One region of the Rouxiella sp. T17 genome, then DNA from elsewhere that is predicted to be linked to it. Evidence: predicted binding sites of a transcription regulator. Region 1 holds the regulator's gene; each other region holds the start of a gene.
The links. Region 1 encodes sigma-54, which starts transcription at its own class of promoters, with help from an activator protein. Its sites were predicted from a motif close to GTTGGCACANNTTTCGCTNT; they were not measured.
Positions count from the first base shown of each region.

Region 2: a site for sigma-54 is predicted at 1,825-1,844, ahead of SC206_RS12750 (gamma-glutamyltransferase family protein). Genes of this name have one in related genera too.
Region 3: a site for sigma-54 is predicted at 1,516-1,535, ahead of glnK (P-II family nitrogen regulator). Genes of this name have one in related genera too.

Region 1 covers NZ_JAWUEA010000021.1:126-3,405, forward strand. The annotation lists gene ptsN (PTS IIA-like nitrogen regulatory protein PtsN) at 133-603, opposite strand; gene hpf (ribosome hibernation promoting factor) at 726-1,013, opposite strand; gene rpoN (RNA polymerase factor sigma-54) at 1,037-2,470, opposite strand; gene lptB (LPS export ABC transporter ATP-binding protein) at 2,537-3,262, opposite strand; gene lptA (lipopolysaccharide ABC transporter substrate-binding protein LptA) at 3,269-3,280, opposite strand, start outside.
Region 2 covers NZ_JAWUEA010000033.1:66,408-69,687, forward strand. The annotation lists gene SC206_RS12740 (transporter substrate-binding domain-containing protein) at 1-574, opposite strand, end outside; gene SC206_RS12745 (MurR/RpiR family transcriptional regulator) at 854-1,693, opposite strand; gene SC206_RS12750 (gamma-glutamyltransferase family protein) at 1,911-3,280, shown strand, end outside.
Region 3 covers NZ_JAWUEA010000035.1:166,097-169,376, reverse strand. The annotation lists gene amtB (ammonium transporter AmtB) at 1-990, opposite strand, end outside; gene glnK (P-II family nitrogen regulator) at 1,116-1,454, opposite strand; gene SC206_RS14210 (SmdB family multidrug efflux ABC transporter permease/ATP-binding protein) at 1,824-3,280, opposite strand, start outside.

The DNA of each region.
Region 1 (3,280 bases):
CTTACCTATGTAAGCTCCTACGGTCACGATGTAAGCTTACAGTCTCGCTGCGCTCGCCACGTTTCTACAACACCAAATCTATAATGTATAAACCAATAGTAATGGATTAACTAATAGCTATTTTTCTGCGATTTACTCGTCTTGGGTCATTATCTGGAACAGCTCTTCGTCACTTTGCGCACCGCGCAGGCGACGGCATACCGCTTTGTCGGCCAGCTTTTTGGCGACCAAAGAGAGGGTATGTAAATGGGTTTTACATTGATCTGCGGGAACCAGCAAGGCAAAAAGCAGGTCAACCGGCTGATTATCGATAGCGTCGAAAGCGATAGGCTGGTCGAGCTGGATAAATACGCCGACGGCGCGCAGGGTGTCCTCTTCAAGTTTTCCATGAGGGATTGCAATCCCGGCGCCAATTCCGGTGCTGCCCATGCGTTCACGGGTCAAAAGAGCATCGAAAATCACCTGCTGTGACAGGCCAAGCTGGTTGGCTGCCAGTTCGCTAATGATTTCCAGCGCGCGTTTTTTGCTGGCGCAGTGGACGTTGCTTTTCGTGCATTCGGCGTTTAAGACCGAAGTCAGATGCAGTGCGGTATCGTTAATCATCTCATTTTCACTTTGGCGTCTGCCTTAAAGATTTAACGGCTCGCTTTTTACCTTTCGCGCCTGAAATAGTGAATTTCATTAACGTCGAGTAAAAGAACGAGCCGATATAAAAGTCTTTAGGATCAGTGCTGTTTCAGTTTGTCTTTATGTTTGTTCAATTGTCGAGCCAGTTTATCAACCAGCCCATCTATGGCGGCGTACATGTCCTGATGCTCCGAGGTTGCATGCAACTCTCCTCCGTTCACGTGTAGCGTGGCTTCGGCCACCTGCTGCACTCTTTCGACACTCAATATTATGTAAACCTGATTGATCCGGTCAAAGTAATGCTCAAGTTTGGCAAACTTTTCGGTCAAAAATGCTCTCAGGGGTTCAGTAATATCTACGTGATGTCCGGTAATGTTGAGTTGCATAATGTCTTCCTTCTCTGTTGAGGTCAAACCAACTGTTTGCGCTGGTTTGAAGGCGGGATTGACAAAGACTCTCGGTATTTTGCTACAGTGCGTCGCGCCACCATAATGCCTTGATCCGATAGCATAGTGGCTAACTTGCTGTCGCTCAGAGGTTTGACGGGGTTTTCCGCCGCGATTAATTTCCTCACCAGTGCCCGGATAGCCGTGGATGAAGCTTCACCGCCGCTGTCCGTACTCACATGACTGGAGAAGAAATACTTAAGTTCGAAAATGCCCCGTGGGCTGTGCAGAAACTTCTGCGTGGTCACGCGGGAAATCGTCGATTCGTGCATATCCACGGCGCTGGCGATATCGGCCAGTACCATAGGTTTCATATACTCTTCACCGAGATCAAAGAATGCCTGCTGCTGTTCAACAATACAACGCGTGACCTTTAATAAGGTCTCATTGCGACTTTCCAGACTTTTAATCAACCACTTGGCTTCCTGCAGATTACTGCGGATAAACTGTCCGTCGCTATCATTACGCACTGAATTTCCCATCGCAGCATACTGCTGGTTGATCTTCAGGCGTGGAATGCTGTCAGAATTCAGTTCAACCGTCCAGACTTTACCCACTTTTCGCACCAGAACGTCGGGGATCACGTATTCGGATTCGCCGGTATTGATGGACTGGCCAGGTCGGGGATCCAAGGACTGAATCAGCTGCATCGCTCCCTTAAGTGTATCTTCTTTTAAGCGAGTTGAACGCATAAGTGCGCGAAAATCGTGATTGGCGAGCAGATCGAGGTGTTCGCTGACAATCAGGCGCGCATCAGATAAACAGGGAGTTTCGGGAAGATATTGGGAAAGCTGGATGAGCAGGCAGTCGCGCAGATCTTTCGCAGCGACGCCGACGGGGTCGAAACGCTGCACGCGCTTGAGCACGGCCTCGACCTCGTCCATGTTGACCTCTTCATCGCCAATACTTTCGAGAATATCGTCGAGAGAAATCGTCAGATAACCGGTGTCATCGACGGCGTCGACGATAGAGGTAGCGATTGCGCGATCGGTTTCGGTAAACGGCGTGAGCTCAACCTGCCACATCAGATAATCTTGCAGCGTCTGGGTGGTCTCGCCCTGATAAATCGGCAGTTCGTCATCGCTGTAATCATTGCCCGTGCCGGACGGCGTGCCTGCGGTGTAAATTTCATCCCAGGTGGCGTCGAGCGGCAGCTCTTCGGGCATATCTTTCTGCTCGAGCGCTTCGCGGGTGTCTAGCGCTTCGTTTTCGGTGGCTTCTTTGGCGTCTATTTCATCGTGCAGATCGGATTGCTCCAGCAGCGGATTGCTTTCCAGTGCCAATTGTATTTCTTGCTGGAGTTCAAGCGTGGACAGCTGCAGCAGGCGAATTGCCTGCTGGAGTTGCGGTGTCATTGCCAGTTGTTGGCTGAGCCTGAGTTGCAAACCTTGCTTCATATCTTGATTTCAATTCCGTTACGACAAATTAGCGGAGTATCTACTTTTGAAGACCGAAAGCCTCAATTAAAGACGGAAAGCCTCGCCTAGATAGACGCGTTTAACCTGTTCATTTTGCATGACTTCTTCTGGCGTGCCGTGGGCAATCATGTGCCCCTGACTCACGATGTAGGCGCGTTCGCAGACGTCGAGCGTTTCGCGCACGTTGTGGTCGGTAATCAGTACGCCGAGGCCGCTGTCGCGCAGATGCTCGATGATCTTCTTGATGTCGATAACCGAAATCGGGTCGACACCGGCAAACGGTTCATCCAGAAGGATAAATTTCGGATTGGCCGCCAGCGCACGGGCTATCTCCACACGACGGCGCTCACCGCCGGACAGCGACTGCCCGAGGTTGTCGCGCAGGTGCGAGATGTGGAACTCTTCCATTAGCTCGTTGGCGCGGGCCACGCGCTGCTCTTTATTGAGATCGTCACGGATCTCCAGCACGGCCATGAGATTGTTGTAAACGCTCAAACGACGGAAGATGGAGGCTTCCTGCGGCAAATAACCAATGCCGCGACGCGCGCGAGTATGCAGCGGCAGCAGGCTGATGTCTTCATCATCCACAATAATGCGGCCCGCGTCGCGCTGCACGATACCGACGACCATGTAAAACGTTGTGGTTTTACCTGCGCCGTTTGGACCCAAAAGTCCGACGATTTCACCTGACTTGACTGACAGGCTCACGTCTTCGACCACTTTACGGCCCTTGTAGGCTTTAGCCAGATTTTCTGCGATTAACGTTGCCATAGATTATCAGTTACTCTT
Region 2 (3,280 bases), on a different contig from region 1:
CCACTAAATTACCGGTGGCGATAAACTGCACCTGACCCGACAGATAAGCCGACAGCGTGGTGTTGTTGTCTTCATAACGTTCGATTTTGGCCTCTTTCGGCGCAATATCGGTCAGCACCAGATCTTCAACCGCGCCGCGCGTGACGCCGATAGATTTGCCGGAAAGCTGCTTCACATCGCTGAGCGCGTCGCCTTTCGCGCCAAACACGCCAAGAAAGAACGGCGCGTAAGCCTTGCTGAAGTCGATCACTTTTTCGCGCTCTGGATTTTTACCCAGGCTTGAAATCACTAAATCGACCTTATCGGTTTGCAGATAAGGCACGCGGTTGGCGCTGGAAACCGGCACCAGCTGCAACTTAAGTTTCATCTTGGTGGCCAGATACTGCGCCATGTCGATGTCATAACCCTGCGGCTGCATGTCGGTGCCGATGGAGCCAAACGGCGGGAAGTCTTGCGGAATGGCAACCCGCAGCACGCCGCGTTGTTCGATGTCTTTCAACTGATCGGCCATCGCCAGCGGTGCCTGAACCATCAACATTGCTGCACCAACCCACGCCAACAACCGTTTGTTCATTTTCATTCTCGACTCCCCGGATTAATAGTTTATGAAACGATAGATTCTTATGCCATGCATTCTGCAACTAATGTGCCAATAAATAAAAATGGCGCTGGATAAGGAGTAAACGCAGGGAGAATCAAGGAGGAGAGCGAAAAACAGGCTGGAATCAGCGGCAAAAACTCGCCCCATCGCGGGGCAAAGTGATAGAAATAGGAAAGTTAGCGCGCACTTTAATTGTGCAAAAGCACCAATTCGGGGCTGCGCCTTTTCGGAAACCGAGCGTTTTAGCGCCAATTAGCGCTGTTCAAGCTCATCGAGATCGTTATACAGCTCGGTAATCTGATGAATTCTTTGGCGACCCGATGCCAGCATTTCGTGCAGCAGCGCGTTGCTTAACAGGTTGGCGAGACTCATCGCAGCGGAATAGGAGTCGAAGGCCGACACGCTGTCGAGCGAGGCGGCGAGATGCCAGCGCGCCAGCGGGATAAGCGACTGCGCCTGCGGCTCGCAAATCAGCAATACCGGCACATTCATCTGCTGCAACTGAGTCAAAATGGCCCGCGTGGCGCGCGGACGACGGCGGAAAGCGACCATCACCACCACGTCCTGCGGGGATAAATCGACCAGCTCTTCGGCCAGCGTTTGCCCCGGCTGCGGCATCATCGACACCTGCTGGCGCACCTGCAATAGCTGCTGGCGCAGGTGCAGCGCGACCGGATAACTGTTGCGCAGCCCCACCAGCCGCACCTGACGTGCCAGACTCAGCGCGGTAATAACGGCGGTAAACTGATTGCCGTCAATCTGATTAATCCATTGGGTCAGGTTGGCCATTTCCTGCTTGTAATGGCGCGACAGCAGCGTGTTGCCCTGCACGGCGTCGCGGCTGTCGGTTAGCGGCATTCCGCTCTGGCGCAGGGTTCGCACCTCGTCGCGCATGTCGCGATAGCTCGGATAACCCAAACGTTTGAACAAACGGCTGACGGTGGCTTTCGACACGCCGCTCAGCCGCGCCAGCTCGGCGCTGTTGTAGCTCATCAGGTCGTCGATATGATCGAAAATAAAGTCGGCAACCCGCTGCTCCTGCGGCGTGAGCTCGGCATAATAGCCGCGCAGGCGTTCATCGATCTGTTTCATCTGCTGCATCCTGTAACCAATGTTTCAGCCGAAGATATCACGCGCGGCGATTTTCGGAAGCAGATAATTTTTTAGCGCCGCCTTCTGCTTTTGTTCACAATTTTGAAAAAAGATTGTCTCTCCTACCCGTTTCTGGAACAGCTCTTGCTTATCTTTAAACAGAAAGCAGAAAAACATTAACGAGAAAAAACGGCTCCTTGGAGCAAGAGGACTTGGCATGATTAACAGTAACAGCGCACCGCTCGGCATGGCGGTCACGCCCCACCATCTCGCCAGCCAGAGCGCGCTGGCAGTGCTGCGCGAAGGCGGGAACGCGATTGAGGCGATGGTCGCCGCCGCCGCAACCATTGCCGTGGTTTATCCGCATATGAACGGCTTGGGTGGCGACGGTTTCTGGCTGATCGTGCCGCCGCAGGGTAATCCGGTGGCGATTGACGCCAGCGGGGCCGCCGGTTCGCTGGCATCGCTCGATTTTTATGCCGGTGAATCGCACATTCCGCATCGTGGCCCGAAAGCCGCGCTTACCGTTGCAGGCACCGTCGGCGGTTGGCAGGAGGCATTAAACGTCTCGGCTGAGCTGGGTGGCGAGCAAAAACCGCTTGCCCGCCTGCTGCGCGACGCCGTGCGTTACGCGGCGGACGGTTTTCCAGTCACCGCTTCACAGCAGGCCGCGACCCAAAGCAAGCGCGACGAGCTGGAATCCATCCCGGGTTTCGCCGAGGTTTTCCTGCCGCACGGCGAGGTGCCGCCGTGCGGGCATCGTTTTACGCAACCTAAAATCGCCGCCACCTTATTACAGCTGTGCGACGAGGGATTAGAGAGCTTCTATCGCGGCGAGTTGGCCGCCAGCATAGCCGCCGACATGAAAAAGCTGGGCATGCCGATCACCGAAAATGATTTGGCCGCCTACCGGCCGCAGCGCCGCACGCCGCTGAAACTCAAGCACAGCAAGGGTGAAATTTATAATCTGACGCCGCCGACGCAGGGTCTGGTTTCGCTGGCGATTCTTGGGCTGACCGACAGGCTCAATCTCGCCGCGATGGACGAAGGCGCGACCATTCACTCCATCGTCGAAGCGACCAAGCTGGCGTTTGGCCTGCGCGACCGCTTTATTACCGATCCGCGCATGATGACCCAAGACGCGCAGGCGTTGCTGGACCCTGCCTATCTCGACGCGCTGGCAACCCGCATTAATCCGCATCGCGCCGCCGATTGGGGCAAAGGCAAAGGTCCGGGCGACACGGTTTGGATGGGCGTGATGGACAGCAGCGGGCTTGCCGTCTCCTTTATTCAGAGCATTTATCACGAATTTGGCAGCGGCGTGGTGTTACCCAACAGTGGCGTAATGTGGCAAAACCGTGGCGCATCATTCTCACTCGACGCCGAACATTTGCTGGCGCTGGCCCCGGGCAAACAGCCGTTCCACACCTTGAATCCTGCTGCCGCGCGCCTGTATGACGGCCGCACCATGGTCTATGGCTCGATGGGCGGCGACGGTCAACCGCAAACGCAGGCGGCAGTGTTTATCCGTCACGTGATGCAGGGGAAATCGTTGCAGGAATCGATTAGCGGGCCACGCTGGCTGCT
Region 3 (3,280 bases), on a different contig from region 1:
CACGTTGAGCCATTTTTTCAGGGTAACAACACCCCACAGGCCAGCAACGCCGCCTACCAGACCGATAATCAATGCACCGCCCACGCCGACTGTACCACAGGCCGGAGTGATGGCAACCAGACCCGCGATGGCACCGGAACAGGCACCCAGCAGAGAAGGTTTACCGCGCACCATCCACTCCACCAGCACCCATGACAGGATTGCGCCTGCGGTTGCCATAACGGTGTTCAGGAATGCCAGCGCAGCAATCGGGCTTGCGGAGCTTGCAGAACCGGCGTTGAAGCCGAACCAGCCAACATACAGAACCGATGCGCCGATGAAGACCATTGGCAGGTTGTGAGGTTTGAACGCCTCTTTGCCAAAGCCTGCACGTTTGCCCAGCAGGTAAGCACCCACCAGACCGGCGCTCGCGGCGTTAATGTGCACCACGGTGCCGCCTGCGAAGTCCAGCGCGCCATCGGCCGCCAGGAAACCGCCTGCCCACACCATGTGTGCGATAGGAATATAAGAGAAGGTCAACCAGATAACGGTGAAGATCAGGACCGCCGAGAAGCGGACACGTTCAGCGATACCGCCAACCACCAGCGCAACCGTAATGGCCGCGAACGAGCATTGGAACGCCACGTGGATCATCTGCGAGAAGGTGCCGGTGACAGACGTCAGGCCAATGCCTTTCAGCATCGCGTTGCTGAAGCCGCCGAAGAAGGCGTTACCTTCGCTGAATGCCAGGCTGTAGCCATAAAGCATCCACAATACGCAAACCAGTGCAAAAGTGACGATGACCTGAGTCAGCATCGACAACACGTTTTTCGAACGCAGCAGGCCGCCGTAAAACAGCGCCACGCCTGGAACAGTCATGAACAACACCAGTGCTGTACAAATCATCATGAAGGCATTATCAGCGCCGTTGGCAACCGGATCGGCCGCCATTGCCAGTGAAGGCAACAAGGCAACGCCAGCCAGCCCCATCATGGATAAAAGTTTTTTCATTATTAATCTACCCCTATTGCTGAACGACCATTTTTCTACCGATCGCTCTTTTATCGATCAGTTTTTATTGATCAGTCTTTTATTGATCAAAGTTATTGTTTTGCTACTCACCACCGATTCTTTTATTACAGAGCTGCTTCGTCGGTTTCGCCGGTACGGATGCGAATAACGCGTTGCAATTCAGCAACGAAAATCTTGCCATCGCCGATTTTGCCGGTATAGGCCGCTTTGCTAATCACATCAACGACTTCGTCTAACTGATCGTCAGCGATAGCGATATCTATTTTTACTTTTGGCAGGAAGTTGACGCTATATTCAGCACCACGATACAACTCCGCATGACCTTTTTGGCGACCAAAACCTTTAACTTCCGTCACGGTCAGCCCTTGAATGCCTACAGCTGACAGCGCTTCACGCACGTCTTCCAGCTTGAAAGGTTTGATCACCACAGTAACCAGCTTCATTTTGCCACTCCTTACATTGAGAGCTTATCGTGATACAACTCACGCCCGATACGGATTGGATAAAGCAAGGGTTGTGCCAAAACTGCTCAATTTAGCCGATTCAGCCTGTTAGCCCCGAATAGCGCCATTTTAGGAATATTCAGAAAAGGTTTGGCAAGGATCCTGCCGGGAACTGATTAATTATTAAGCACCAAAACAGTGCAGAGTGGTCACAAAGAGTGCAGGGTTATCGGAGGGCGCTGAGGGGATGCAAGAAGATGGTGCGAGTGGCCCGAAAACAGTCGAGATTTCGTAGCGGGAACGCGCGCGCCGTATGCCGAAAACTGGCGCGCGGCGCGCGGATTGAGCAAGAAAAACGGGCAGTAAACGTTATTCGGCGGAGGCTAACTCTTCGCCCGCTAATTGCAGCTGATACATCTGATAGTAGCGGCCTTTTTCCTGCAACAGTTGCAGGTGATTACCCTGCTCTACCGCCTGTCCGCGATGCAGCACCAGAATATTGTCGGCATCGACGATGGTCGAAAGCCGGTGCGCGATAACCACCAGCGTCGTCTGCTGGCGAATTGCGCGCAGCGCGCGGGAAATCGCCTGCTCGGTGCCGGAATCGATATTGGCCGTTGCCTCGTCGAGGATCAAAATTTCGGGCGCTTGCACCAGAACGCGCGCCATCGCCAGCAGCTGCTTCTGCCCAACAGAGAGATTATTGCCCTGTTCGCCGAGCCGCGTGTAAATACCTTCGGGCATCGCCTTGACCAACGGCGCCAGTTGCACGGTTTCCAGCGCCAGCCACACCTGCTCTTCGTCGACATCGCGACCCAGCGTGACGTTTGCCAGCACCGATTCGGCCAGAACAACAGGGTCTTGCTGCACCATCGCCACGCCTTTTCGCAGGCAAGAGTGCGACAGCGTGGTCAGCGAGCGGCCATCAATGCGGATATCGCCTTTGTTTAACGGATAATAACCCATCAGCAAATTCGCCAGCGTGCTCTTGCCGCTGCCGGTGTGCCCAACCAGCGCCACAAAGCCGCGCGACGGCACGTGCAGCGAGATATTCTCGAGCACCATTTTGTCCTGACGATAGGCAAAGCTGACGTCATCGAATTCAATTTCGCCGCTGGCCAACGGCGCGGTATCTTCGCCATATTCCTGCTGCGACCTATCCATCAGGTCAAAGATGCGCTCACCGGCGACCACCGCCTGCTGTAAAATCGACTGCTGCGAGGTCAGCGCGATCAGCGGTTCGTTGAGGCGCGAAAGATAGTTGATGAACGCGTAAAGCACCCCGACGCCAATACTGCCCTCTTCGCTGAAACCAAACAGCACCAGCAGGCCACAGAGGATCAGTGATCCGAACAGGCTAAGCAGCGGACGCAGCAGAAAACCCTCGAGTTTCAGCGTTTTCATCCGCGCCATGTAATGCGACTGACTGGCGCGGGTCAGGCGTTCGCCGAAGCGTTTCTGCTGGCGAAACTGCTGCACGACGCCCATGCCGTTGATCACTTCATTAAAGCCGTCGTTGATATCCGCTAAATAACCACGCACCAAACGCACCACCGGCGTGCTGTAAGTTTGATACAGCGCCATCACCACCAGCACCGCCGGGAAGATGCACGAGGCGATCAGCGCCATGCGCCAGTCGAGTAAAAACATCGCCACCAGCATCGCGCCAATCAGGGCAATGCTGCGCAAAACGGTGGAAACGACGGTGACGTAAAGGTCGCGGATCACTTCGGTATCGTTGGTCACGCGAGAAATAAGCTGCCCGACCGGCTGAGTATCGAAGGCGCTCAATGGCTGGCGCAGCGCCGCGTCCATCACATCGGTAC